4 regions of the Shewanella sp. SM69 genome follow, and region 1 is predicted to be linked to each of the others. Evidence: predicted binding sites of a transcription regulator. Region 1 holds the regulator's gene; each other region holds the start of a gene.
What was found. Region 1 encodes sigma-54, which starts transcription at its own class of promoters, with help from an activator protein. Its sites were predicted from a motif close to GTTGGCACGNNNNTNGNNT; they were not measured.

Region 1 (7,578 bases):
TTGCTTTAATATTTGCTTGTCGCTCAGCTTTTCGGCCATGCAAGACAAGGTACTTAAGTGCTGCTGACATTGGTCTGCAGGCACCAGTAGTGCAAATAAAATATCAACAGGTTGCTTATCGATAGCATCAAATGCTATCGGCTCTTCACACTTAATTAGTATGGCAATGGGCTGATCTATATCGGCTAGTCGACCATGTGGAATGGCGATGCCGTTACCTATACCTGTGCTCCCCATCTTTTCGCGCGCCACTAGGCTTTCGAATATCTCTTGAGATGAGAGGGTCGGGTACTGGGCAGCGACTAAGTCGCTGATGAGTTCCAGTACCTTTTTCTTGCTGCCCGGAGTGGCGCAGGTAGTGCACTCCGGCCGCAGTATGGTACAAAGTTCCATTATTAGTGTTTTGTTAACTTCTCTTTGTGTTTAATAACCTGACGGTCAAGCTTGTCAATCAGGGCGTCTATAGCGGCATACATGTCAGCATGCTCTGAAGTTGCAAAAACTTCACCACCTATGAGGTTTATTCTCGCTTCAGCAATCTGTTGCATTTTCTCAACATTGAGCACAACGTGCACATTATTGATCTGTTCGAAATGGCGTTCAAGTTTTGAAAACTTTTCTTCTACATATGCACGTAACGATTCGGTAATTTCGACATGGTGTCCACTTAGGTTTATTTGCATAGAAACGTCCTCCGATATCCACTGTAGGTTATAAACTTTTACGCTGATTAGAAGGTGGAATAAGCATAGCCTCTCGGTACTTCGCAATGGTTCTGCGGGCTACGTTGATCCCTTGTTCTGCCAGAAGTTGTGCCATCTTACTATCGCTTAATGGTTTTTTCTGGTTTTCCGCTGCCACCAGTTTTTTTATAAAGGCTCTGATTGCTGTGGATGAGCACTCACCACCATCGTCAGTACCGACGTGGCTAGAGAAGAAGTATTTTAGTTCAAAAAGTCCCTTAGGGGTATGCATGTATTTTTGAGTTGTGACCCGTGAGATGGTGGACTCATGCATTTCTACCGCTTCAGCAATATCGTTAAGCACCATAGGCTTCATGGCTTCTTCACCATACTCAAAGAAACCTTGCTGATATTGCACTATGCAATTAGCAACTTTAAGCAAAGTGTCGTTACGGCTTTCTAGACTCTTAATAAACCATTTAGCCTCTTGCAGATGGCCGCGAATAAATTGGCTATCGGCTTGGTTTTTTGTGCTGCGTGCCATAGAAGCATAATGTTGATTTACATTGATTTTGGGCATGCAGTCAGGATTAAGCTCAACGACCCAGCGGCCATTTTTCTTCGACACAGACACATCTGGGATAACGTATTCGTCATTATTGGGTGTGATCAACAAACCTGGGCGAGGATTGAGAGTTTGGATAAGTGCTATACCATCCCTTAATTCATCCTCTTTTAATTTAGTCTTACGCATCAATAACCTAAAGTCTCGGGCGGCGATCAGATCTAAATGATCTTTGATCAGCATACGGGCGTTTTCTAGGTTGGGAGTATCAGCGGCGAAATGCGACAGTTGGATCAACAGGCATTCACTTAAATCGCGGGCGGCAACGCCTATGGGATCAAAATGCTGAATACGCTTGAGTACGGCTTCGACTTCGTCAAGCTCAACTTCAGGATTGCCCATGGCTTCGAGAATTTCTTCAGTGCTTTGGGTGAGATAGCCCTGATCGTCGATGGCATCAATAATGGCGGTGGCAATGGCTAAATCGGTTTCAGAAAACGGCGTGAGGTTTTTTTGCCATTCTAAGTGTTCGTACAAACCTTCACTGGTCTCGCCTTGGAAGGGCATATCGTCTTCACGACTGCCGCCGGGGCCTGAGTTTGGGGAGGCGGTAAACACTTCATCCCATGTGGTGTCCATGGGGAGCTCATCGGGCATGGATTCTTTGGTTAGCGACTCTGCCGTGTCTATGGTGGAGCTGTCTTTTTCTGGTGGCAGAGTGCTAGATTCACTGAAATCCGTATCGGATAGCGTTTGGTTTACAGGGTTTTTAGTGGCGTCGAATTGCTCCTCTTCCAGCTCGAGAAGGGGATTAGAATCTAATGCTTGCTGGATCTCTTGCTGCAGTTCCAGTGACGACAGTTGCAACAGACGTATAGCCTGTTGTAGTTGTGGCGTCATGGTTAACTGTTGACCCAGTTTGAGCTGGAGTGACGCTTTCATGTTACCGCTGATCCCTACGTTATTATTGTTAGATGAGGTCGCTTATTATTATCTTGAGTGAAGCCCAATGGCGGTATAAATTGCCTCCATTGGCTTCGCTCGATTAACTATAGCCTGAATTGTTCACCTAAGTACACAGCCCTAACTTGCTGATTGTCTAAGATCTCTGCTGGAGTTCCTTCGGCAATCAGGTTTCCGTGACTCACAATATAAGCATGTTCACATACATCTAATGTCTCGCGGACATTATGGTCTGTGATCAGTACGCCAAGGCCGCGACTTTTGAGTTGTTCGATAATCTTCTTGATGTCGATAACCGAAATAGGATCGACGCCGGCAAACGGTTCATCGAGCAAAATGAACTTAGGATTAGCGGCTAAAGCCCGCGCAATTTCGACGCGACGACGTTCGCCACCCGACAATGACATGCCTTGGCTGTCACGGATGTGGGTGATATGAAACTCTTCGAGCAGATGTTCTAGTTCTTCTTCTCGTTCTTCGTTTTTAAGTTCTTTACGAGTTTGCAGTACGGCCATGATGTTGTCATGAACAGTTAGCTTACGAAAGATACTGGCTTCCTGCGGTAAGTAACCTATGCCTTTGCGGGCACGCAGATGCATAGGATCTGCGGTTAAATCATCATCGTCGATAAAGATATGCCCCTTATCGCTCTTCACTAGCCCGACAACCATGTAAAAGGTCGTGGTTTTACCGGCACCGTTTGGACCGAGTAGGCCAACGACTTGACCGGTTTTTACCGTCAGACTGACGTCTTTAACCACTTGGCGACTCTTGTAACTTTTTGCCAGATTTTGTGCTCTTAAGGTGATTTGGGTCATTTAGAGTCCTGCTTTTTTACAGGTTTATCCGCCGGAGCGTCTGATTTAGCATCATCTTGATAGTTTTCAGGCTGAATAATAGTGATCACGCGATCGTCACCACTGCCAGTACTCTCGGCCATCAATTTCTGTTGAATCATGTTATAGCGGATTAAATTGCCTGTAACTTGGCTACCTGCTTGATCTAATGACGCCATACCTTTCAGTGTTAAGGTGCGGCTTGCCATATCGTAACGAATTTCTTTCGCGCTTGCCGATGCTGGGCGACCATCGTCTAATATTTGGCTATACGTAGCAGGGTTGCCTGTGGCGACCAAAGTTTTGCTATTTTCACCTTCAGCGGAAAATGCACGCAGTTCATTTGCTTGGATTTTTATTGAGCCTTGGGTAACTTCAACTGGACCAAAGAAGATGATCTGGTTGTTTTTGATATCCGCAGTTTGGCTCACAGCTTTAATTTTGACTTCTTGCTTTAAGTCGCCCACTTTCGCGAAAGCACTCATGCTCATAATTAGCATTAGGCTGGCAAGTAATACGTTATTTTGCTTCATATGTTCCTACTACCTGACTGGTCAATTGCACTTCTTGCGCGTTGAGGTCGGCATAAAGGCCTTGGCCTTGAATATTAAAATCTTTCCCTGTGACGTAAATGGTACGGTCAGAGGTCATTATCATAGTGTTGAGATCGAGTTCCAGATAACTGGTGGACAAGGTCTGAATCGGTTCTTCTGGGCTAATGGCATCGATAATAACATTATTTTCTAATACAACCTTGCCAGTTTCCTTGTTTAGCTTGCCCTGATCAGCCCTGAGCTGCCATTGTGCTTTACCTTGGTCTGGATAAACAAGATAAACAGGTTGAGTAAAGAAAGTTTGATTCGTTGAATCATAATGTTCCATGTGTTTCGCCGTCACACGGCTATTCACTAGTCCTTGCTCATTGAACTCAACACTGCGCAGATCTTCAACGATGAAATCTGGGGTATTTTGATCTTTTACTCTGTTATCGGAATCACCGCTGTGTTTGTTCTGGACCTGCCAGTAAAGCGCTAGTGCGGTTCCAAAAAAAGCGATAATCGCGAGTGTCACACGACTCATATACTCATTCCATGGGCCGAAGTGAATTTATTTTGACTTAGGAGTAACAGATCTGTGAGTTCACGCAGTGCACCGTGGCCACCATTGAGCGTAGTCACAAAATGGGCGTGTTGGCGTACATAGGGGTGGCCGTCAGCAACACTGACCGCTAAACCGACGACATTCATCACGGGGAGATCGACAATATCATCACCGATATAAGCCACTTCTTCTGGGGTGACACCATAAAGTGCGAGCAATGCTTCATAGGGCTCGAACTTATTGTCTACGCCTTGGTAAATATGGGTAACACCAAGGGCTGTCATACGGTTTTCAACGATTTTGGATTGACGTCCTGTGATCACGGCGAGGTTGAAACCGCTGGTGAGTAGTGATCGCACGCCATAGCCGTCGCGGGTATGGAAAGCTTTGAGCTCTTCGCCGCTATTACTCAAGTAAATACGGCCGTCGGAAAACACCCCATCGACGTCACAGATTAACAGTTTAATCTTTTGCGCGCGTTGCCACACATCATCACTGATTGGGCCGTAAAATCCTTGCTGTGGCATTAAATGACTCCTGCTTTAACCATGTCTAGCATGTTAAGAGCGCCGATAGGATGGCGATCTTTATCGATAACAATTAATCCGTTGATATTTTTTGAGTCCATCACTTGCAGTGCTTGGGCGGCCAATACATTATCCGTGATCGTGACGCAGTTACGGGTCATCACATCGGCAATGGGCGTCGTGCGTAAATTCACTTCGGCATCAATAACGCGGCGTAAATCACCGTCGGTGAAGATACCAACCAGCTTGCGCTGATCATCGATAATCGCCGTCATGCCTAAGCCTTTCTTGGAGATTTCGTACAGAGCTTCTGTGATGCAAATATCGTGGTTAACGAGCGGTAAGTCATCACCGCTGTGCATGACATCGCAGACTTTTAACAATAACTTGCGTCCTAAAGCACCGCCAGGATGGGACATTGCAAAATCATCACGGGTAAAGCCTTTCGCTTGTAGTAGCGCAATGGCGATGGCATCGCCCATCACTAAGGTCGCGGTAGTGCTCGACGTTGGGGCAAGTCCAAGTGGGCAAGCCTCTTCTGGGACTTCAATACATAAATGCACTTTAGATAATCGCGCCATATTCGATTCGGGTTTACCCGTTACCGCAATAACAGGCACGCCCATACGTTGGATGACTGGCATTAAGGTGAGGATTTCACTCGACTCACCAGAATTTGAAATCGCTAAAATCACATCGTTATCGGCCAATACACCCAGATCGCCGTGGCTGGCTTCCCCCGGATGCACAAAAAATGCGGGCGTTCCTGTGCTGGCGAGGGTGGCAGAAATCTTATTGCCGATATGGCCCGATTTGCCCATTCCCATGACAATCACTTTGCCTGTGCAGTTGAGGATCAACTCGCAAGCCTCTGCAAATTCAGCCGAATCAACATATTGATAAAGATTGTCTAGGGCTGACTTTTCAATGTCGATAACTTTACAACCCCATTGGCGCAGTTGTGATTTGTCTACCATGTCTATCTCTCTTTTTGCATTGTCTTTGTCGCCCCATTGATGGGATTGGAATAGCACAATTTGGTACGCGATAAAGATGATATGTAATAGGCTTTCTGCCAAGTATTAGTTTGTTTTCAGACAATTTAGCTTATGTCTTGCTGTGGTTAATTACCGAAAACAGCAAAACAATTGCGGCAGGCTAGAGCGATTGATCCGACTCGTCAAGTTCAGCTGCGTTAGCTATTCACGCACAATAACGTGTTTAGCGGCAGAAGGTCTTGAGCAATATCATCGTCTTTGTCGTTTATTTCAATGGATTTATCCCATATCGCAGCGGGTATTACCCTATGGGATGCCTCTATTGCGCAATTGCGTATCGACTCTCCCCGATAAAAGTGGGCGAAGAGTGAGCTAAGTGCGAACGAATTAGCCAATACTGCCAATTCTGCAACTAGGTTGAAAACATTAAGTAACATTTTACCTGTGCAGAGTGAAAACTTAGGGCGCATTTTCGCTGTAAATGAGGCAAATTGAAAGTATCGCAGGGCGATAGTGTCGATTCGGTTGTAGGTTAAAGCGCAATTACGTACAATTTGCGGCTCTTCGATTGGTCAGTCTCGGAAGACTAGGATCACCTCATTTGCAAATGTCGGAATCAAGCATGACTCAAGAACAAACGCCGTTGGTTGAGATCCGTAATTTGGGGTTTAGCCGCGGTCAGCGTGTGATATATGAAGATATTAGCCTGTCCATTCCAAGGGGCAAGGTGACGGCGATCATGGGGCCGAGCGGCATAGGCAAAACGACCCTGTTGAAATTGATTGGCGGCCAATTAACGCCTGACCATGGACAAGTGTTATTCGACGGTCACGATATCCATGGCGTGAGTCGCAATGAATTATTTAGTCTGCGTAAGCGGATGAGCATGCTGTTTCAAAGTGGCGCGCTGTTTACCGACATTAATGTGTTCGATAACGTGGCGTTTGCGCTGCGTGAACATTCTGGACTGCCTGAAGACATTATTCGCACTATCGTGCTGATGAAGCTTGAAGCCGTAGGTTTACGTGGTGCCGCTCAGATGATGCCAAGCGAATTGTCCGGTGGTATGCAACGCCGCGCCGCATTAGCTAGAGCCATAGCGCTTGAACCTGAAATGGTGATGTACGATGAGCCTTTTGCAGGGCAAGACCCAATATCGATGGGCGTGTTAGTAAAGCTTATTCGTGAGTTATCCGATGCGCTGAATCTGACTTCCATTGTGGTGTCCCACGATGTGGATGAAGTGCTTGGCATTGCCGATTATGTATATGTGGTGGCTGACAAAAAAGTCATCGCCCACGGTACCCCTGAAGAATTAAAGTACGCTGATAATCCGCAGCTGAAACAGTTTATTCAAGGTGCTCCGGACGGCCCTGTGCCGTTCCATTATCCGGCAAATGATTACCAGCAAGAATTAATGGCAAAAGGAGTTGGCAAGTGAAGTTAATCGACAGTATTGCCGACTTAGGCCGCAGCGCGATTGAGCTAGTGCTCGGTTTTGGCCGTGCAGGCCTTATGCTGTGGGGCGCGATTTTTCGCTGGCCACGCGTGCGTAAAGGTTTTCCATTATTAGTGCGCCAGATTTATGTGGTCGGTGTGCAATCCATGGTGATTATTTTAGTCTCAGGACTCTTTATCGGCATGGTGCTCGCACTGCAAGGCTACAACATCTTAGTTGGTTTTGGCACCGAAGAAAGCTTAGGTCCTATGGTGGCGCTCAGTTTACTGCGTGAGTTAGGGCCAGTTGTTACCGCGTTATTGTTTGCGGGACGGGCGGGTTCAGCATTAACCGCTGAAATTGGTTTAATGAAAAGTACTGAGCAGCTTTCTAGTTTAGAAATGATGGCGATTGACCCATTAAGGCAGATTATTGCACCGCGCTTTTGGGCTGGAGTGATCAGTATG
Region 2 (7,578 bases), on a different contig from region 1:
AACCAGCCCGTTTCACCAAATTGCACACTATCGGGAAAATCCAGCAATGGAGAACTGACCGCTGTTGATAGCGTACCTTTGTTATCTAACATAGATATGGCATTGTGGTTCAAATTGGTGAAGTAATGATTACCTTGTTTGGACGTTGCAGCGCCATCTGACACTGGCTTAGCTCCGACTAATTTTACAGTCGCGATAATTTTATCATTATTGCCTGTTTGTAAAGCCGCAGTCGATAACTGATACCAGTGAGTGCCATTCATTGCACCATAATAGAGTGTGCTTCCATCGGCAGATAAACTGATGGGATTGACCGCGACACTAGCAACCTTGCCATTAAACAATGTTGTTTTGTTATCTATGTTCATTACTGCATCCGCTTCGGCCTGCAGCGAACTATGACCTGAAAAACGTACGGTATGACCATCGTCGATACGCACTGCTAAGAGGCCTGGGTTGGCGATATCGGCTAAATAAATCCAGCCTTTTTGTGAATCGACAACCAGATCCTGCATAAAGCTGCCTTTGGGCGCGAGTGCTTGTGGTAGGACAATTTGTTTATATAGACTGCCATCCTTAATGTTGAATCCCCAAATCCTCGTCTGACCTAATTCTAACCCCATATCTGCGGTCCAGAGGTGTCCAGCTTTGTCCTGAGCAATCCCTAATAAGGTATCAAATTGAGTCATATTGGCAGTCGAAGCTTTTTGCAAATCCATTGAAGGCCAAGCTTTGTAAGCATTGGTTTCACGATTAACTTCAATCAGTTGTAAACCTGACGGCGTATCAAGTGGATGTACCGTGGCAAAAATCCGACCTTGTGCAGTGACGCTGACATTGCCAGGTCGTATTGGCAATTCAGCGACTGTTTCAAGACTTCCTACCGCTGGGGTAGCGTTTACAAAACTACTGGCAGTCAAAGAAAGCCATAATGCTGTAGTAAATAAGTGTTTCATATTCTATCTCCGCTTTTTCTGTTTAAGGGCTGTAGAATAGGAGTTATTATTTACAAAAAAAAGAGTATAAAGTTTGGCTCTGTTTCAATATTAATTTGATAATTAATGTTTATTCAGCAGTCGTTTCACCGGTCTCGACTTGCTGCTCGTACTTGCTGAGCTTGTTGTAGAGGGTTTTAACGCTGATCCCCAGTTGTTCGGCGGTATCCGTTTTATTACCTTGAGTGGTTTCTAGTGCTTGATAAATAGCGATTCTCTCTAAATCATCTAAGCGCATGCCTTGGGGGATAACAACTTGTTCACCACCACATAAACCCACTTCATTCGTCTGAGGTAGCTGTAAATGGCTGGGTAAAATATCCTGATCGGCCAGAATATAGGCTCGCTCAATTGCATGTTTTAATTCGCGCACATTACCAGACCAAGGGTACTTAGCAATCATCTGAATACAGTCTTCAGCTAAGCTCTTATTCTGCTTTTCGGCCACGTTACGATAGGCAAGAAAATGCTGCGCAAGCCCAATAATATCCTCGCCACGTTCCCGTAAGGGCGGAACGCGAATGGGAAACTGAGCCAAACGAAAGTACAAATCTTCTCGAAATAACCCAGCCTCTATCGCCACTATGGGATCACGGTTAGTCGCTGCCACAATACGTACGTTTGCACGTTGCACTTTGTCGCCACCCACAGGACGATACTCGCTATTTTCCAACACTCTGAGTAACTTCACTTGATGATCAATCGGCATTTCGGTGACTTCATCGAGAAACAAGGTCCCGCCTTCAGCCTGTTCAAATACGCCTTTGTGATCCCGATTCGCCCCCGTAAATGCGCCTTTGACATGACCAAACAGCTCACTGTCGACCAATTCTGGGCTTAATGCACCACAGTTAATCGCAATAAAAGGCTCGTTCACCCTAGGGCTGGCAAGATGTATGGTATTAGCAACCAGTTCTTTCCCGACCCCACTTTCCCCAATAATCAGCACATTACTGCCTGTCGCAGAAACGCGACGAATTGTGCGATATAGCTTGTGCATAGGAGCTGATGAACCAACAAGCAAACCGTATTGGTCTAGCTCGCTAGCAAAAGGATGCAGTCGATTAGGCGATGATGCTAAATACTGTGCAAAATCAGCAAAAATTTCGCTGATTAGCGGCATATCGTAAGGTTTGCGAAAGTGGTAACCAGCAAAATGAGACATTAACTGATCAAGATTGGGGTTTGGCTGACCGTCGGAGAGAAAAATAAACTCAATATTTGACATGGCCGCATTATCCAGCAGCACAAGGTAATCTTCACGACTAAGACTGGATAACTCAATAATGGCAACATCGACGTGATTTGCCCCTAGCTGCTCTATCCAAGGTAAGTCATCGACACTGCGTAGCTTATTAAAGTCAGCAGCGCCAGCAAGTTCGATGATTGCTTGCTCGGCGCCAACATCCTGCAAGTGATAAAAAAGTGTCAGTCGAGCCATGCGTATCTACTCCCTGTATGAAAAACTACTGTATGTCAGCCATGAAATTTTAACAACAGCAACGGTAATAGTTGCCGATGTTCTAAGATGATATCTCGATGAACTGAGAATATCAGTCTAAAAATCAGCCTGTTAAAATATCATTAAAAACGAGAACAGAATATGCATGGTAGCTGAACGAAACAAAATCAGTTTACCCAAGCAGTTAAACAATCTATGTCGAACACTGGCATTAGGAGGCCCATAATGAAGTCTAATGTTGTGCAACATCAGACTGATATCCGCGCCGATATCATGTTGATCGATGAAATCATCAAGCTGAATCAGGAAGGACTCACATTTTACAACCAAGCGAGGAGGTATGTCGAAGACTATAATCTTAAGCGTGTTTTTTCCGCCAAAGCTAACATCCACCAACGAATGTTAACTCGGTTTGAACAGCTGAGAAGTTTGGCTGACGAGCCAATTAATGGCCTAAGTCACACCGTGCCCGTCACTTATACTCAAGCAACAGAATTGTTGCAACAGTGCCAAATTTCGCAGGCTATGACCGCCCTTGTCGACATAGAGCAGCAAGTGCTAATCCAAATAAAACAAGCAGTAAGGCAAGCGCATCAGCCACAACTTGCAAACCAACTTGCAGAGGGTGCCGCTTGGCTGCAAATGAGTTACGACGGTACGGGATCGCTCAATCACCATTAATTCCCTGTCGCTAAGTGAGCCATATTTAACCGACTCCCCTCCACTTTTACTACAGACATAATACCGCACTGATGAGTGCGGTTTTTTATGCTCGAATGATGGCTCAGCATGCCAGAAAAAATTACATTTTGTCGGTAAAAAAGACCGACCAAAAGGAAAACACCAAGGTATAAAAACGCCAGGTAAAACAATTAAAACATTAAAAATCATTACCTTAAAAACATTGGCACGATTGGCGCATTATCTAGCTTCGAGAAAACAACGGAGGATATGATTATGAAAACTACAACAGCATCAGTACTAGTGGCTTTACTTGTCGGTTCAATCAGTTTAAATGTGGCTGCCGCCCAAGATTGGAAAGGCGGAACCAAGGATGCGTGGATCGATGGTAAAGCAGAAACCACTTTACTGCTCAACACGAATCTCAATTCCTTCGACATCATTACAGATGTCAAAGATGGTAAAGTGACGTTAACAGGTAAAGTGGAAAGCAGTGTGGATAAAGCCCTCGCCACAGAGCTCATCAAGAGCTTAGATGGGGTGAAAGATGTCGATAACCAACTCACTGTGATGAATGAAAAAGAAGGCACCAGTGAAGTTGTTGCCACCTTAACTGACTCTAAAGTTGCCACAGTCATCAAAACGCGTTTACTGTTTTCAACTGACGTATCCGGCACCCAAATTAATGTGGATGTTGCCAATGGCATAGTCACATTGAAAGGTGAAGTTGCCAGCGATGCCGAACGTCAACTAGCACTGAAAATTGCCGAAAATACCGACGATGTGAAAAAGGTCGTTGATAAAATTAAAGTTGTTAAAAAAGTGTCTTAACTCTCGCGACAACGGCATTTTTTAAATTAAACGTATTTTAAGTAACAGCACGCCGATCTAGACTTAAGGTTCGATAGTGCTTTATGAAAAAAGAATCAAAAAAACCAGCCTCAGCTGGTTTTTTTTATGCCCATTTTCAGACTCAATCGAAAAGACTTACTCGCTTAAATTAAGAGGGGTGAATTAAGATGACTCGAATGATCATAAAGGAGAAGAGTTACAGAAAACTGAGCTAAAACACAGGTGTTATTCAAGCTTCAAAGCCAAACTGGAATGCATAAAAATGTTGGCCATTCTCAATATTGATGGTCATAGTACCAGTTAACCCCTGCAACTCCCCCGCCCCAGAATGGGGTACCACTTCTAAGATCAGACGATTTTGTCCATCGGTCATAATGCCAAAATGTTGTAATACAAAACTGCCCTGCTTACCGCACAAATTACCAACCACTTGTTCAATGGCCACATAGCCAGCTGAGCCCTTGACTGACGTCATAGCACTGAGCATTTCCCCTTTGCTGCGCCCCTCAAGCTCACCATAAAAGGTTTTATCTAAGCCCATACGTCCTAACGTCACACCACCAATGCCAGTAGCATAGGGGCTATCAGGAGTGAGCTTAACATCAAATTTCCCAGTGATTTTGCTAACTTGCATGACACTCTCCTTGTCGAAATCTTATGCTGACCGATTACCTGCTAACGCTTGCTACTGAAGCAAACATCACCCACTTACCGAAAAACAACTTAGCATAAGCCTGCGCAGATCCATAATGGCATTTACACGCTACTTATGTATGCTGGTCTCACTCACTATCATCTCTATGGTTTTGACTATTTCAGGGCTTTCAGACATGGGTTGGTCAGACGCTCTATCGCGATAAGTCACAGCAATTTTGAATGGGGCTTCGAAAGGATAAACAGGTTCAATACTATCCACCTCGATTCGATCGCCAAGCATGACACTGCCTAAGTGTTTCAAGCTATTGTGTTTAAAATCCAGATTAAACAATCCAAGATACCAAAATACGCCTGAACCTTGAGTCGTCACAATAAAGGGCGCCACAAAGGGCATAGTTTGCATTTTAGGATCATCTTGAATCGATGCATCACTTTGGGTGTCCGGCTCTAGAGCGGGATCGAAATTTAATGGTGTAATGCGTAAGTAATCGAGTAATGCTCGACCTTTTACCTCACCATCTTGGTAGTCGCCCATAGCAAACTCTGTTTGCTTGATCTTAATAAAATGTGTCAGTGCAACGGACTTGCCGCCCTCAGGCAGCGTTATTTCAACAGGATTGGCGGTATTTAAGCTAAAGAGTTTGAGCATCACTTCCGATGCATTCGCCACAGGCTTTACCTCAAAAGGTGTCACAGTTTCGATCTCATTCGCCTGAGCCTGAGTTTTTTTATGCGCCATGGCTTCATCGTATTGCATCACCTGTCCATCTTCCATCACCATATAAATATCATCATTGGTCATGTTGAAACGGTAAATACCCGCAGCAAGTAAGGCTAATACCACTAAGGTTGCCGCTATGGTTAATTTTACAAACGTACTCATCTTCTCTCCCCAATCGCGCTCGTTATGCGCTACTTTTCTAACACCGATAAACTTCAAATCAATGTCGGAGCAGTATTACAGATACTGAGTTAAAGCGAAGTGGGTAAAGTGTAAAAAATGCCGCTATTTTGAATTTTGTCAGGCTAAGTTCAGCAACATGCCTTTTACTCGACAAATATGATGGGCCGAGTAAATACTCAGCCCAATACATCACTACTTTTCGTTTTTCCACAAGGCTGGGGTTTGGCTTGGTTGCCAATTGCTTTGGGAGAAATGTGCTTGCACTAGGGAATAGATTTTATCTTGATAGGACACAAACTCAGGTAGTTGATAATTATGCTGATCCTGCCAAGCAGGGGCATAGTTATCTAGCGTATCAAAACGATACCCTTGACGTTGAGCTTCTTCAACAAAACGCTTAATTTTAGGCAAGTTGATGGTTGCACCTTGTCCGCGGTGAGCATTCTCAAACAGGAAGTCGTGGGTCAAGATAACCACTTTCCCGTTATGTAAACCATCACTACAATCTAAGTTCTGCGTACGACTGTTAAGCGGATTCATCGTCGTTCCTGCGCAGGTGTTGATCACTTGATTGACTTTTGCCCACCAGCTCAACCCCATCGGCTATAGATTCAGCGGGAAAGGCAACCCCCCAATCCTCTGGTCCCCAGTCTAGATCCCAGCCAAATATTTTATAGTCACTCTCGGCGAGCATGTTTTGAATTTGCACCGCAACTTGCGAACTGTTGGTCGAGGTTTCTGCGGTACAAGCAAAAGCAGGATCCCAAGGCGGCACAGTATCGGATGTCGCACACAAGCCGTCGCCTTTGAGTTTACTGGTCACTCGCCAACCATTGGTGTAAGGCAAACGTGCCAACTTAGTCATCTTGTTATTGGGATAACTGGCGGCATTAGGAATAAGTTCAACCACTTTGGCCGTGTTCGTCACAAAATAGGTGAAATCGGTGGCCGCATCTTGATAGGATTTTACAGGCCAGAGTCCAACTTGATTACAATATGCCGCCCCAGATTGCACGCCATCAGTGCAGTTATGCAGCATATGATCGTAACTGTGGTTTGCCAGAATATGACCATCGTCTAGCAAACGTTGTAGGGCAACAGCCGCTAACGCCTCGTTTTCATCCCCTTCGCCATACATATGAAACGCATTAATAAAGAACGTTGCCTTAATATTGGCATCCTTTAACGCATCTAACAGCCCTAAGGTCGCGTCAATTGGACCATCATCAAAGGTAAGGTAAATGGTTTTATCGCTGGCGTAGGCCGCACTTAAGCCAGTACTCAAGCTCGCAACACAAAGCCCAACTGCAACGGCTATCGATTTCAGTTTCATGATTTCATCCTATAAATAATGTTTAAAGATGAATAAGTTAGTTCTCTTTACGCACTGGTTAATTCATAACCTGTAGACAGCGAGTTCACTCATCCGTTTAGCTTATCTATAGTGAGTAATCCCACCAGCATTAGTTATACCATCCTAGCAACAAGCCATACTTTTCAACGCTAAGTCGATAGATTCTGCCTTTGCACCCAGTTAACCATCCTTTACCCAAGGTTTCAAAGACAATAGAAAAATACCAATCCTAGTGTGAAAAGTACCGCATCAACAATTCGATAACAGGTAAGTTAACTGGAGAAAAAAACAACATAAAAGCACTACAGGGATGCAATAACATGTCAGAAGGTCAACTATTTAAGAGCTCTTTGCTCGCATTATGTATCGCTAACGCCTTGTTCGGGATGAGCTCAACCGCAGTCGCGGCGGAGCAACAAGAGGCAACTGCAGAAAATATTGAGGTAATCCAAGTACGCGGCATACGTCGCTCGATTGAAGCCTCAATGAATACCAAACGCTTCGCCGACTCCACGGTCGATGCCATCACCTCGGAAGATATCGGTAAGTTTCCCGATAAAAACATTGGTGATGCGCTGCAGCGCATTTCTGGGGTAACGGTCGATAGGCAATACGGTGAAGTGAGTGGGGTCACCATTCGCGGTACAGCGCCAGAACAGAGTCGTATTTTGCT
Region 3 (7,578 bases), on a different contig from region 1:
TTGATCCATTCGTTATTTGACGAATATATTGAGATGTATGCCTCCCGTGATGACAGGCTAACTCGTCGCTTTAGTGATAACTTTAGCGGCTATGCAGGGAGCAGTGACCAGCTTGTCACCAGCAGGGAAGAATGGGTGCGAATCACTCGTCAGGACTTTGCACAAGTGCCTGAGCGAATCCACATCGAAATGTTAGATCTTTCTTTACAAGACCTTGCCGACAACCTCGTGGTTGTGACTGCCTTTTTCCATATCCACTTACCTATCCCTAATCCTATGCTTTCCCGCGAAACAGCACGGCTAGTGTTGATATTTCACCGAGAAAACAACGACTGGATGATTGTCCACAGTGGCATATCCATCCCCTACGGCTTAGCCCACAAAGGGGAAATTTACCCGATCGCGCGATTAGAGGAACGTAACGTCGAACTTGAATCCATGATCACAGCTCGAACTAGTGAGCTGGCAGAAGCCAATAGGCAACTTGAAATACTCAGCAATACCGACGGTTTAACCAATATCGGCAATCGCCGCCTATTTGACATGATGTTACAAACGGAGTGGAGTCGTGGACAAAGGAGCAATTCATCACTGGCCCTCATCATGCTCGATATTGACCACTTTAAACAATTTAACGATCACTATGGCCACCTCGCCGGAGATGATTGCCTTAAACAATTAGCGAGTACACTGTCCCAGTCCGGTCGCAGAGCGGGCGAATTAGTCGCTCGCTACGGCGGCGAAGAATTTGTCATTCTATTACCAAATGTCGATAATCAAACCGTACTTGAGACAGCACAGCACATCCATCAACTGATCCAAGCCATTGCCATTCCGCATGCAAATACCGACCTTGGGATTGTAACAGTGAGCGCAGGCGTCGCCTATCTGCAACCCTCTAACAAACAAAATGCTTTAGAACTCGTTCGCCAAGCGGACGCCGCTCTCTACCGCGCAAAATCCGCAGGGCGCAATTGCATACGGGTGATGGATGAGGACTACTAATACCAATCGTATTAAATATCTGTTCATTCAGCGGGAGTTCAACGCGCTTTAGACAAGGCGAAGGCTTGAAGGCATAGTGGTGCTCTGTCGAAAGCCTTAAACGCAGTATAAAGCGCGTTGCCATGTTGTGAACAGCCGCCCTTCAGGAGCCACACAGGCATCCCACTCCCGTGTTGCATTGACTTAAAAGGGAATAACCATTTCTGCGTCAATGCGCCTTGGATTGAGATACCTGTAAGGCTCTGAACTGATTAGCTATTTAATGTGATTGGTATAATACCTATTACTCAATTTATCCCAACAAAAAGCCCTGCACAGTTTCCTATGCAGGGCTTTTTAAACCGATTGACTCACCTTAAGGGCGTGTCACCTGAATTAACAGACTGGCATTAACCGCGGTTAAAGCGCTTACGATCGTTTTCAGTCAAGTGTCTCTTACGAACACGAATGTTCTTAGGCGTTACTTCAACTAATTCATCATCATCGATGAACTCAAGCGCTTGCTCAAGTGTCATTGTGATTGGCGTAGTCAACACTTGGGCTTCGTCAGTACCAGAAGCACGCATGTTGGTCAGCTGCTTACCTTTCAAACAGTTAACTGTCAGATCGTTTGAGCGAGCGTGAATACCAACCACTTGGCCTTCGTATACTTCAGCGGCGTGGCCGATAAAGAGACGACCGCGATCTTGCAGACCGAACAGTGCGAAGGTCAGAGCCTTACCCGTTGCGTTAGAGATCAATACGCCGTTAGCGCGTTGACCGATATCGCCACCTTTGTGCGGACCATAATGGTCGAATGAGTGATAAATTAGACCTGTACCAGAAGTCGCAGTCATAAACTCAGTTTGGAAACCGATTAAACCACGGCTTGGGATGATGAAGTCAATACGTACACGACCTTTACCATCAAGCTGCATGTCTTTCATTTCAGCTTTACGGGTACCTAATTTCTCGATTACTGTGCCTTGATCTTCTTCTTCAACGTCAACAGTCAAGGTTTCAAATGGTTCACACAGTTCACCGTCGATAGTTTTCAGAATAACTTCTGGACGTGATACGGCTAACTCGTAACCTTCACGACGCATGTTTTCAATCAAGATTGATAAATGCAATTCACCACGGCCAGATACACGGAAGCGATCTGGACTTTCTGTTTCTTCAACACGCAGTGCTACGTTGTGGACTAATTCTGTTTGCAGACGCTCCAGAATGTTACGTGAAGTCACATACTTACCTTCTTTACCTGCAAAAGGTGAAGTATTAACTTGGAAAGTCATGGTCAGAGTAGGTTCATCAACAGTCAAAGGTGGCATAGCTTCTACTGCACCAACGGCACAGATAGTGTCAGAAATTTTCAGCTCGCCTAAACCAGTGATAGCAACGATGTCGCCAGCGTTAGCAATTTCAACTTCAGTACGGTCTAGACCCATGTAACCTAATACTTGGCCCATTTTACCGTTACGAGTTTTGCCATCAGCGCCAATAATAGTCACTTGTTGGTTCGTTTTCACGCTACCACGCTTGATGCGGCCGATACCGATAACACCCACGTATGAGTTGTAGTCGATTTGCGAAATTTGCATCTGGAACGCGCCTTCGGCGTCAGCATCTGGGAAAGATACTTTTTCAACGATAGTTTGGAACAGCGGCGTCATATCATCGCTCGCTACATCCGGATCTAAAGTTGCAAAACCGTTTAACGCAGAAGCGTAAACGATTGGGAAATCTAGCTGCTCGTCAGTTGCACCTAAGTTATCGAACAGGTCGAATACTTGGTCAATAACCCAATCTGGGCGTGCACCTGGACGGTCAATTTTGTTAATAACAACGATTGGCTTTAGGCCTTGAGCAAACGCTTTCTTCGTTACGAAGCGAGTTTGTGGCATTGGACCGTCAACGGCATCAACTAGCAATAATACTGAGTCAACCATAGACAGAACACGCTCAACCTCACCACCGAAATCGGCGTGGCCTGGGGTATCAACGATGTTAATACGGTAGTCGTTCCACTTGATGGCAGTATTCTTTGCCAGAATCGTGATCCCACGTTCCTTTTCAAGATCGTTGGAGTCCATCACCCGCTCAGTGGCTTCTCCTCGGGTTGCAAGGGTGCCTGACTGTGACAGCAACTTGTCTACCAGGGTCGTTTTGCCATGGTCAACGTGTGCAATAATGGCGATGTTACGTAAATTCTCTAGCACGGATAAACCTCTTACCATCAAACAAAAATAGGGATATTTCAGTAATTCGTTATGGTGATCGAGCTCGATCTACCACAATAAAAAGCGTGCCATTCTACTCCAGAGCGGCCTTGGCGCACAGGATTATTTTTGAACACTTATAAAACAATCCGCCAATCCTTGGGTAATTTCCGTCAATCATCCACTGAGTGAAATCCTCTGTAGCCAGAGTTAACGCTCTGTTTAATTGCCATATTCATAGGAAAAATCTGAGTTAAGCAGCTGAATTTGCTATTTTTCGTATTCAATGTTAGCCCTGCTAATGTCGATTTAAGCATCAGCAAAATCGACTTAGGTACAGAGAAATTACCACGTGAACACACTGCAATAAATTCTGCGGCACACTTAATCTAACGTTCATGTTGGCGTTTACACCCGATGACATTAAGACTCACTTCATTGTCACGGGATACCTTTCTTACGCATCACTGATTTCACTTGGCCTGTGAACAGCAAAGACATTTCGCACATGAGAACGAACTCTTTCCTAATAATATGATAATAAACCACTATTGGATTGATAATGCATGGCATAGTTGGACAGACTAGCATGGTTTTATGACAATTATGCGGAGGTTATGCGGTGATAAATAGTCCCGTTCTGTGCTAAAAGTATGTGCGAGCTTCACAGAGGCAGTACTTACTGAGATAGTGAAAGCCAAAGTGTCATTGCCATCTCATTGCCATATTAAGCGGTGCATGTTATCGCTGTGCGTCCCAGCTTAAGGTTTGCATGAATCAATTCAGTGCGCACCAAAATGGAGTAATGCACCAAAATGCCACAGACAAAAGCACCATTATGGTGCGCACGCGAATCCAATTAAGTGCAACAAAGATTTTAAACCATGTTAATCAGTAAGTTAAATTATTGGCATGGATATCGCTTTATAGCTCGTAAGTTTGGCTCAAGATAAATCACTTGAGTTAAAAGATTATAGAAGGGGCATCCCTTTACCCTACCGGAGGCTTGAGAATGTCAGTTGAATCAGTTTTAAAGCAACTTGAAGAATTAGAAGTTAAGTTCGTTGATTTACGTTTTACCGACACTAAAGGTAAAGAGCAGCACGTATCTATTCCTTCTCATCAGGTAGATGCTGATTTCTTCGAAGACGGCAAAATGTTTGACGGTTCTTCTATCGCAGGTTGGAAAGGCATTAACGAATCAGACATGGTACTGATGCCAGATCCAACGACATTTGTACTGGATCCTTTCACCGAAGAAACTACAGCGCTGATCCGTTGTGACATTCTTGAACCCGGTACTATGACAGGTTACGACCGTGACCCACGCTCAATTGCTAAAAAAGCAGAAGCTTACCTGATCTCTACTGGTATCGCTGATACTGTATTGATTGGACCAGAACCAGAATTCTTCCTATTTGACGATGTCCGTTTCGGTACTGACATGTCAGGTTGTTTCGTTAAGATCGACGCTAAAGAAGCGGCTTGGAACTCAGGCACTAGCTACGAAGGCGGCAACACAGGTCACCGTCCATTTGTTAAAGGCGGTTACTTCCCAGTTGCACCGGTTGACTCATCACAAGACCTACGTAGCGCTATGTGTTTAGTGCTCGAAGAAATGGGCCAAGTGGTTGAAGCGCATCACCACGAAGTGGCGACAGCAGGTCAAAACGAAATCGCAACTCGCTTCAACACCTTGACTAAGAAAGCGGATGAAATCCAAATTCTGAAGTACGTAGTGCACAACATGGCACACGCTTACGGTAAGACGGCGACTTTCATGCCTAAACCCATCGTTGGTGACAACGGTAGCGGCATGCACGTTCACCAATCTCTGGCGAAAGACGGTGTTAACTTGTTCGCTGGCGACAAATACGCAGGTTTAAGTGAAACGGCTCTGTACTACATAGGTGGTATCATCAAGCACGCTCGCGCGCTGAATGCTTTCACTAACCCAAGCACTAACTCTTACAAGCGTTTAGTGCCACACTTTGAAGCACCTGTTATGTTGGCCTACTCTGCCCGTAACCGCTCTGCATCAATCCGTATTCCAGTGGTACCAAGCCCTAAAGGCCGTCGTATCGAAGCACGTTTCCCAGATCCACATGCAAACCCATACTTAGGTTTCGCAGCGCTGCTGATGGCGGGTCTTGACGGTATCCAAAACAAGATCCACCCAGGTGAAGCGATGGACAAAGATCTGTACGATCTGCCTCCAGAAGAAGCGGCTGAAATCCCACAAGTGGCAACGTCATTAGAAAACGCCCTTGAAAATCTGCAAGCTGACCATGAGTTCCTGACTAAAGGCGGCGTGTTCAGTGAAGATTTCATCCAATCTTATATCGTACTGAAAACAGCAGAAGCTGAGCGCGTAGCACGTACAACTCACCCACTTGAGTTTGAAATGTACTACAGCCTGTAATGGCTATCGCTATACAACTGGCTCGCTTTATGTAATTGATACAGAAAATATAAAAGCCTCGATAGCAACGCTATCGGGGCTTTTTGTATTTTGAAGGTATATACAACTTTTATTCTGATTCAATCATCGCGTTGTTCTCTAAATAGGCATCATCGCCAACCACTCTTTTATCATTCAGAGAAGGCACGCCAGACACCGCGGCAACAGCAACAATAGAGATAGATGGTTAAAAACCGATCTAAACTAAACATGGATGCAGCAGAAAAACCACCTATATAGTCGGAAGTTAACTACCGCGCCATTATTGTTAAGTGTCCACGCTTTATTCAACTAAGCTGGTTATTGTCAGGGGCAAAATCTACCAGTTGGGCAGGTTCGCCTGACTCAAATGACGCAAATGGTACACCATCTAACACGCGCTCATTTTTAAATACACGGATTTCAGAATCAGGTAACTGCGTCATCAGTAATGACAAGATAGTGTGCATCTTATCCAATGGGGAATGAAGACGAATGCTTGCGCGTAAGCCCATTGTTCGTACATCCGATTGGCAGGCTATAAATGGACGATTCCGCGTTACCTTAATCAAATGACGATGCCCATTTTTTATAGGGCTCTCATAAGTTGTCTCTACATTTTTAAAACCAGTAAAGAAAAATGCCCCCAGAGCCATTCCGCCTGCACCAATCAGCGCTGCTGGGCCTAAAAAGGCCACTCCGACGATGCAAACAACTACCCCAAACCAAGCCAGCCCCCGCACTACCGCGTAGGCGGCATCCGGAATAGCGTCATGATAGGTAGTAACTAAACCCTCGGTGGTGAGCCGATAATGGTACTGTTTGTCTGCAAACCAGAGGTAACGAGCAGATAAGCACATAATTAAAGCCATGATGATTAACCCTATACCCAAGCTAGTATCGCCAGATAGCAAATAGCACCCTATAAGTGCTAAGCAACCACACGGGATCAGGAAGGTTAACCAAAATAGACCATAGACAGTCGCCACCCGAATATCCCACTCATAAAGCGTGGGCGCCTCACGCACCCGCTGCTGACGTAGCTTATTGAGCCGGCTTTGCTCCTCTTGGGGTAATTGCAGGTACTCAGTGCGCGGCAGGTCTTCATACCGACTGTCGTCCAACAGTTTTGTCTCTTGCTCTGTCGACGCCAACTGCTGCGGCGCTGCTCTCTTATTCATATAGCTATTCCTTTGCTGTGCCCACGGACTGCACGGTCATCGTTAACCTATCCACACAGCTCGTACTTAATGTCTTCTCACTCTTGACGATCTTGCCGCTATAAGGCCTGTTAGCATCTTGGTGGCAAAGCTGCCACTGATGACACCGAATCTCACGCCAATAACAGGCGCGAGAAAAAACGTTAACTGGGCTGGGGATTCTTAGGGGCGAAATCTGACAGTTGGGCAGGTTCGCCTGACTCAAATGACGCAAATGGTACGCCATCTAACACGCGCTCATTTTTAAATACACGGATTTCAGAATCAGGTAACTGCGTCATCAGCAATGACAAGATAATGTGTATCTTATCCAATGGGCAATGAAGACGAATACTTGCGCGTAAGCCCATTGTTCGCACATCCGATTGGCAGGCAATAAATGGACGATTCCGCGTTACCTTAATCAAATGACGATGCCCATTTTTTATAGGACTCTCATAAGTTGTCTCTATATTTTTAAAACCTGTGAAGAAAAATGCCATCACGGCAAAACCACCCGCGCCGACTAAGACGGCCGGGCCTAAAAAGGCCACCCCGACAATACAAACCACCACCCCAAACCAAGCCAGCCCCCGCACTACCGCGTAGGCGGCATCCGGAATAACGTCATGATAGGTGGTAACTAAACCCTCGGTGGTGAGCCGATAATGGTACTGTTTGTCGGCCAACCAGAGGTAGCGCATAAATGGCCCAAAAATCATCACTATGATGA
Region 4 (7,578 bases), on a different contig from region 1:
AAACGTCTTATACTACTGATCACGTTATATTGCCTCTTCAGCATTGCTGCACTTTGGCGTACTGTGATGACTCAATCCCTTGATGTATTCACCCTAGGTGTCCTCCCCGTGCTCGTTGGCATACTCATACGCGCGCCGTGGTCTAGCTTAGTGTTGAAAATTTATATTGGCATGCAAACCTTAGGATTCTCGGCACTGGGGATTACAGCAATTATTGCCTATCGCATTACCCCTGAGGATGTAAAAGTGGTTGTTTCTGGCCACAACATTCCTATGTTGCCACTCACAGTGAGCATTATTGTTATTTTACTCGTGCAGTATTGGATCGCATTTTCTAAGGTCACGAGACACTATTTGACCCGCCAAACTCAGTAATGGACTTTGTTGCTAAGCTGTTATCAATAGCGTAGCTTAGCGACCCAGTAAAATACTTACGACTCTTAACTTGAAGTAGACTATGAGCCATTTATCGCCCAGCGAACTTTCCATTCTTTTAGTAGAACCTTCAGAGACACAGCGTCGAATTATTATTCAGCGCTTACAACAAGAAGGCATTCTCAGCATTCAAACCGCAGAAAACATAGAAGCGGCTAAAGATATTATTGCTCGCCATAAACCTGACCTTATTGCGAGCGCCATGCATTTCGATGATGGCACTGCCATCGATCTCTTGGGCTACTTAAGGGCCAACGCTGACTGCAAAGATATCCAATTTATGCTGGTCTCGAGTGAGTGCCGCCGTGAGCAACTTGAAATATTCCGCCAATCGGGTGTAGTAGCGATTCTACCTAAACCCTTCAGTGCCGACCATTTAGGTACAGCATTGAATGCCACGATTGATTTACTCAGCCACGATGAACTCGACCTGAGTAATTTCGATGTACAAGATGTACGTGTATTAGTGGTCGATGATAGCCGTATGGCAAGAAACGTCATTAAACGTACGATTGGTAACTTAGGGATGAAGCTAATTACCGAGGCCGAGGATGGCGCGCAAGCCATAGCGTTAATGAAACACAATATGTTCGACTTAGTGATCACTGATTACAATATGCCGAGTGTAGATGGGCTAGCTTTGACACAATTTATCCGCAATGAAAGCCAACAATCACACATTCCCATCTTGATGGTGTCTTCCGAAGCCAACGATACCCACCTCAGCAATGTGTCCCAAGCGGGTGTAAATGCCTTATGTGACAAACCCTTTGAACCCAAACTTGTTAAAAAATTACTCTATCAACTGTTAGAAGAATAAAACTTAAGTCACGAACTGAGTAAATATTCTGCGCTTTACTGAACATCCTGCTGCACGCTAGACGCAAAAGGCTTTCCAAGTGTTAAACCTTATGGCATGTTAGGCACGCTTATTTCAAATAAATCTACGGAAAGAAGAGACAATAAAAATGAACAAAACTGAACTAATCGCCAAAATTGCAGAAAATGCCGATCTAACGAAAGTAGAAGCAGCACGCGCATTGAAGTCTTTTGAAGCAGCTATTACCGAATCAATGAAAAATGGTGACAAAATCTCCATCGTAGGTTTCGGTTCTTTTGAAACAGCGACTCGTGCCGCTCGCACTGGCCGTAACCCACAAACGGGTAAAGAAATTCAAATTGCTGAAGCGACAGTGCCTAAGTTTAAAGCGGGTAAAACCCTACGTGACAGCGTAAACTAAGTTATAAAATTCAATACAACGCCTCCATTGTGAGGCGTTTTTTTTTGCCCAATCCCAGTGAAGCACTGAATATTTTTTGCACAACAAAAGTGCGCCTCTGCCCCACAAACTGGCAAATAAAAACATTTCATTAACATTGCGAGTTATAACACCTTGTTTTACATGACATTGTAATAGTGGCATGTGATTAGCAAATCCTTCCTTAGAAAAAACCAAGATGCACTAATGGACACAGCTGACTTTGAGTGTGCCAATGGTGAATCGATAAATAAGTCAATCGAGGGGATGAGCATGAAGAAATCACTGTACAGCGTTTTGGCCTTATCGACGGGAATGTTACTGGCAGGCAACGCCTTTGCAGCCGTATCAGGCAACATTGGCGGTACCTCTAATTATCTATGGCGCGGTGCGACCCAAACTAAAGATGCGGTCGCAATCCAAGGTGGCCTTGACTACAGCCACGATTCTGGATTTTATGCGGGAACTTGGGCATCGAATGTGGATTTTGGTGATGATACTAGCTACGAGCTTGATCTATATGCAGGTTATGGCGGCAGTATTACCGAAGACATCAGCTACGACTTTGGCTATCTCTACTACGCCTATCCAGACGCACCAGGCAGTATTGATTTTGGTGAGCTCCATGCTGCTGTCACGTGGAAATGGCTCGAACTTGCTTACTCCCAAGTCATCAATGCCGGTGACGATCTGGCCGCCGATCCTTTAGATAATAAAGATCTCAGTTATCTTGCCGCGACGGTATCCGTTCCTCTCACTGAAAAGCTGAGTTTATCAGTGCACTATGGTTACTCAAACGGTGATGTCGTCCAATCCTGGTTTGGCGAAGATAATTATGCCGACTATAACGTGACTCTCAGTGCAGATACCAGCATAGGCACAGTGTCATTTATGGTCTCAGATACCGATCTCACCGATGATGATGCCAAACTAGTACTCGGATATTCCTACAGTTTTGATCTATAGGCTCTAAGCATAACAAAACGCCACCTTAAAAAGTGGCGTCGTTTTATCACAATCACCTACTAGGCAATAATTGACCTGTTCGTTTTACGGGCCGCAACCATTTTCTCGATATACTCAACAATGGGCTCAGTCACTGAAATCCCTGTTGTTTGCTCAATCCCTTCAATGCCAGGCGCCGAATTAACCTCAAGGATCAGTGGACCACGGTTAGAACGTAAAATATCTACTCCCGCGACAACCAATCCCATCGCCTTCACAGCGGCAATAGCCATTTTACGCTCAACAGAGGTGATTTTTACCACCTCACCACAACCACCTAAATGCAGATTAGAGCGGAAATCGCCCTCGGGACCTTGACGCTTCATCGAAGCAACAACCTTGTCACCGACAACAAAACAACGAATATCACTACCATTGGATTCTTTAATGTATTCCTGTACTAAGATATTCGCTTTGAGCCCCAAGAATGCTTCAATCACGCTCTCAGCAGCCGTTTTAGTTTCAGCGAGTACGACACCAATCCCTTGAGTGCCTTCGAGTAATTTAATGACTAACGGAGCGCCGCCCACCATATTGATGAGATCTGGGATATCATTTGGCTTATTGGCAAAACCCGTCACTGGCATGCCAATCCCTTTGCGGGAAAGTAGTTGCAGTGCCCGCAATTTGTCCCGCGAACGCGCAATGGAGATTGAATCATTCGCGGCATATACACCCATCATTTCAAACTGACGTACAACGGCACAACCATAAAAAGTCACGCTAGCATGAATACGCGGAATGATGGCATCAAACCCAACTAATTCAGTACCTTCATAATGAATGCTAGGTTTAATAGAATTAATATTCATGTAGCAATTCAGCGTATTGATCACGACCGCTTCATGTCCACGACTTTGGCAAGCCGCGACTAAGCGTTGTGTTGAATACAACTGGGGGAATTGGGATAAAATACCTATTTTCATTGCTGAGTGACCAACTTAAGCATGAGTGAATAAACCGTTCTGCGGCACCAAAAGCACAGCGACAGAAAAAGGGGCTGATATTTGTCTATTGCTCAGTGTAAAGCAAGAAAATATTCCTCACCAGACGAAATCATTATGCTAATGAAATACTTCAAGACCTATCACATTCGGAACTCGTTTAAATTAACAGCGGCAAAATATACTTAGCCTCAAACTCCGTTGCATCTAAGGGACGAGAAAATAAATAACCTTGTAATACAGTACAATGGCGAGAAGTACAAAACTCAGCCTGCTCAATTGTTTCAACGCCCTCAGCTACTGATATGACATTAAACCCATGGGCGAAGTTAAGTAATGCAGCGAGTAAACGAGTGTCTTTCTCATCCTTATCATAGGAAGCGACAAAGCTTTTATCGATTTTCAGCACGCTAATGGGAAACAATTTGATATGTTCTAAGGACGAAAAACCCGTCCCAAAATCATCGAGGGCAAAACGCACCCCTAACTCGGCGATTCTATCGAGCATTTTGGCATGTTCATGGGGATCTTCAATAAGGCAATTTTCAGTAATTTCAAGCTCTAATGCTACAGCAGGAAGTCCTGTCTTAGTCAGCGTACTCGCTATTTTATCAAACAGGTTCTCATTTCCAATTTGCGATGCAGACAGGTTAACGGCAATGGTGAATTCTTTCCCTGTTGGCTGTAATTGGGTTAGCCAACTCAATGCCTGTGTACAGGCTTGCTCAAGTACCCAGTCATCAATGTCCTCCATTAATCCGATCTCTTCGGCTATGGGTAAAAACTGATCTGGGGCGATAATATCATCCACAGGATGCTGCCAACGGACGAGGGCTTCCATCCCCACCAGCTGATGGGTTTTCGCATTCACTTGCGCTTGATAATGAACCTTAAATTCATTTCTTTTTAAGGCAGTACGCAAACTCGACTCGATATGATTACGGTAACGTACCTCTTTATCTAAAGCTTCTGAGTAGAACTGAATCTGGTTTCGGCCCATTTTTTTAGCGCGATACATGGCAATATCGGCACATTTCATCAGCTCAGAACTATTCGAAGCCGCTTCATTATAAAAAGCCACACCGATACTGGCACCAATAAGCACATCGTTATCACCGAGACAAAATACGTCCTCAAACACTTTGAGCAATCGATTAGCCACAATCATAGGGAAATATTTATAATCATTATCAGTGACTAGCACGACAAATTCGTCCCCACCTAAACGGGCAATAATGTCGCCATCTCGTAGTACTTCACTTAATCGAGCGGCTACTTTAACTAAAAGAATATCCCCCGTCTGATGGCCTAGAGTGTCATTGATCGCTTTAAAATCATCTAAATCGAGCAAGATAACGGCTAAATAGTCGTGACAACGTTTGGCCCTTGCTATCGCTCGATTAAGACAAAGTTCAAAACCATAGCGATTAACCAACTTAGTCAACGAATCGTGTTCAGCTAGCTCTTTTAGTTTTTGGTGACTATTACGTAACGCCAACGCCATTGAAGATCTTTGTTTCGCATAACGAATTGCACGGGTTAGTATCCGCGAGTTGACCTCATCTTTAAGCAAGAAGTCCTGTGCCCCTAGTTCAATACAGCGCTGAGCCAGTTTCTCATCTTCATAGCGACTCAGCATAACGACTACGGTCTGGTCTTGCGTCATGGCATTAAGCTTGATCAACACTTCTAAGCCATTAGCATCGGGTAATAAATAATCCAATAGAATACCGTCAAAATGACGTTCTAATGCGAGATTTAAACCATCAAATGCACAATTTGCTTCGACCACATTAAAAGTCAACTTTGACTGTCTGAGTGCTCGGATGATCGCAGTTCTATCAACTTCATCATCATCGATCAGTAGTAAATCCATATACTCACCTTATGCGGATGGGAGCTCCACTATTCGCCAATAACCTTCAAGCATATTAAAAATATTGTTAAAACCGTCTTTCATATCAGTTTTAACCATGTAACCAGCCACATGATGGCTATAGGCTTTCATCCTATCTTCATCGGTACTCGACGTGGTGAGCATAAAAACGACAGACGAAGAAAGAGAAGGATCTGAACGTATTCGCTCAAGGAACTCAAACCCATTCATTCTTGGCATATTAAGATCCAGCAAAATAAGATACGGACCTTTGATCGTGTCTAAACTCGTTAGAATAGTTAATGCTTCGATCCCATCCCGAGCACGCACTAAGGGATTGAGTAACCTCAATTGTCTCATCGCCCGCTGCACGGCCATGTAATCCACGTCATCATCATCAACCAATAAAATGGTGACCTGTTGATAGTGATTTGCTGCGCTCATAGAAGCTCCTTTTTCACTATTTTCTTAGGCCAACTAAAGCAAAAACAACAACCTCGGCCCTGCGATTTGAGCTGAATCTCTCCACCTAAACTTTCAACCGTTTTCCTCACAAGTGATAAGCCTAAACCACTGCCTTCAACTTCATCCCTTGGTTTAAGTGTTTGAAACATCTCGAAGACTTTTTCATGATATGAGCTTGATATCCCCGGACCATCATCTATCACACTGAATCGATACTGCTGATCAACCGCATCACATGAAACCGTAATCACACCTGTACCTAAGTCATGGTGTTTTATGGCGTTACTGATTAAATTTCGTATAACTAATTCCAACAATGGTCTTACGGTATAAAAATTCGGAAATTCACCTTTTAGTACTAATTCAAATCCCTGTGGCGGCGCGACGAGCGCGAACATGTCTTCAACCAGTTGCCGACTTTTCACTTCAGTGGTTTCTGTATCGACACGACCAATCCGAGAAAACATCAATAGTCCATCGAGTAATAACACCATTCGATGAATACGACTTTGGATAAGCCCTAGGTATTTCTGTACATTTTCATTAGTGTTATCGACTAAATCCTCAGATAACCAAGAGGTTAGCTGCTCGATACCACGTAAGGGGGATTTCAAATCATGGGAAGCAATATAGGCAAACCTGTCTAATTCTTGATTAATACGCTCAAGCTCAAGCATATGTTCTGCACGCTGAACTTCAATGCGCTTACGTTCAGAGACATTGTTAATTGTCGCGAGAATAGAAATGCCATTACTAAAATGAATAGGCGTCAACCCCACTTCAATTGCGAGTCGACTGCCATCTTTACAACAGCCAAACAGGTCATCCCGCATCGACATATTTTTCGCAATAGGCTGCACTAAATAGTTACTCATGTGCTGCTGATGAGCATCCCTTAGGGTTTCGGGCAATAACATATTGATGGAACGACCGAGTAACTCGTCTCTGGTATAGCCGAACAAACGTTCAGCATGGGTATTCACTAAAGTAATAAATCCAGATTTATCCACCATAAATAGCGCACTTGGAGAGGCTTCAATTACTAATCTAAAGCGTTTTTCGTTAGCAATTAACTCTGAAGTCAGTAAAGACTCCTTATATCGATTACGCGCCATAATTAACACTGAGTAAAACAATGCCAAAATAAAACCACAACCGATAAATTGGAGCCACATACCTTGGGTCTGTTCCGCTCTCGAGATAAAACGCGATTGTGATGAAATGTCTAAGCGCCACAACTGCCCTCCAACTAAGTCAGTCTGTGAGTGATAAAACACATCCTGCTCATTCGGGGCCACTTTGCTGCTGGTAAACATTAAACTGTCAGCGCTTGCCTGCGGACTTTCATAAATGGCAAGTTTCAAGCCTGAGAATCGCTCCCCCATAATCCCTTGCATGAGGTCATCCATCCTAAACGCTGCATACACAAGTCCAAACACGTGCTGTTTACGCTCAGCCTCTGTTGTTGTGGTGCCTTGATAAAGCGGTAAATACATTAAAAAGCCCGCTTTAGCATCATCAGAAGTATCTTGAACTAATACGACTTTGCCAGAAACTGTCGGCAGTCCAGTGGTAATAGCGCGAGTGATGGCTT

Region 2: L5M37_RS03250 (BON domain-containing protein) is a predicted target of sigma-54. The motif match lies at 3,361-3,379, and genes of this name have one in related genera.
Region 3: glnA (glutamate--ammonia ligase) is a predicted target of sigma-54. The motif match lies at 4,113-4,131, and genes of this name have one in related genera.
Region 4: L5M37_RS14390 (TorF family putative porin) is a predicted target of sigma-54. The motif match lies at 1,852-1,870, and genes of this name have one in related genera.

The regions. Positions count from the first base shown of each region.
Region 1 is NZ_JAKKRV010000008.1:45,257-52,834, reverse strand. It holds gene ptsN (PTS IIA-like nitrogen regulatory protein PtsN) at 1-393, opposite strand, end outside; gene hpf (ribosome hibernation promoting factor) at 396-683, opposite strand; gene L5M37_RS12425 (RNA polymerase factor sigma-54) at 712-2,190, opposite strand; gene lptB (LPS export ABC transporter ATP-binding protein) at 2,298-3,029, opposite strand; gene lptA (lipopolysaccharide transport periplasmic protein LptA) at 3,026-3,580, opposite strand; gene lptC (LPS export ABC transporter periplasmic protein LptC) at 3,567-4,127, opposite strand; gene kdsC (3-deoxy-manno-octulosonate-8-phosphatase KdsC) at 4,124-4,675, opposite strand; gene L5M37_RS12400 (KpsF/GutQ family sugar-phosphate isomerase) at 4,675-5,652, opposite strand; gene mlaF (phospholipid ABC transporter ATP-binding protein MlaF) at 6,296-7,114, shown strand; gene mlaE (lipid asymmetry maintenance ABC transporter permease subunit MlaE) at 7,111-7,578, shown strand, end outside.
Region 2 is NZ_JAKKRV010000001.1:714,618-722,195, forward strand. It holds gene L5M37_RS03235 (L-dopachrome tautomerase-related protein) at 1-956, opposite strand, end outside; gene L5M37_RS03240 (sigma-54 interaction domain-containing protein) at 1,066-2,436, opposite strand; gene L5M37_RS03245 (glutamyl-tRNA reductase) at 2,683-3,138, shown strand; gene L5M37_RS03250 (BON domain-containing protein) at 3,415-3,969, shown strand; gene L5M37_RS03255 (DUF3224 domain-containing protein) at 4,220-4,624, opposite strand; gene L5M37_RS03260 (hypothetical protein) at 4,754-5,530, opposite strand; gene L5M37_RS03265 (carbohydrate-binding protein) at 5,744-6,091, opposite strand; gene L5M37_RS03270 (polysaccharide deacetylase family protein) at 6,078-6,884, opposite strand; gene L5M37_RS03275 (TonB-dependent receptor) at 7,226-7,578, shown strand, end outside.
Region 3 is NZ_JAKKRV010000015.1:12,907-20,484, forward strand. It holds gene L5M37_RS17905 (GGDEF domain-containing protein) at 1-1,005, shown strand, start outside; gene L5M37_RS17910 (hypothetical protein) at 899-1,129, opposite strand; gene typA (translational GTPase TypA) at 1,395-3,206, opposite strand; gene glnA (glutamate--ammonia ligase) at 4,219-5,628, shown strand; gene L5M37_RS17925 (hypothetical protein) at 5,955-6,827, opposite strand; gene L5M37_RS17930 (hypothetical protein) at 7,010-7,578, opposite strand, start outside.
Region 4 is NZ_JAKKRV010000010.1:68,608-76,185, reverse strand. It holds gene L5M37_RS14405 (hypothetical protein) at 1-375, shown strand, start outside; gene L5M37_RS14400 (response regulator) at 458-1,255, shown strand; gene L5M37_RS14395 (HU family DNA-binding protein) at 1,404-1,676, shown strand; gene L5M37_RS14390 (TorF family putative porin) at 1,968-2,660, shown strand; gene rimK (30S ribosomal protein S6--L-glutamate ligase) at 2,720-3,625, opposite strand; gene L5M37_RS14380 (putative bifunctional diguanylate cyclase/phosphodiesterase) at 3,804-5,519, opposite strand; gene L5M37_RS14375 (response regulator) at 5,529-5,963, opposite strand; gene L5M37_RS14370 (CHASE domain-containing protein) at 5,960-7,578, opposite strand, start outside.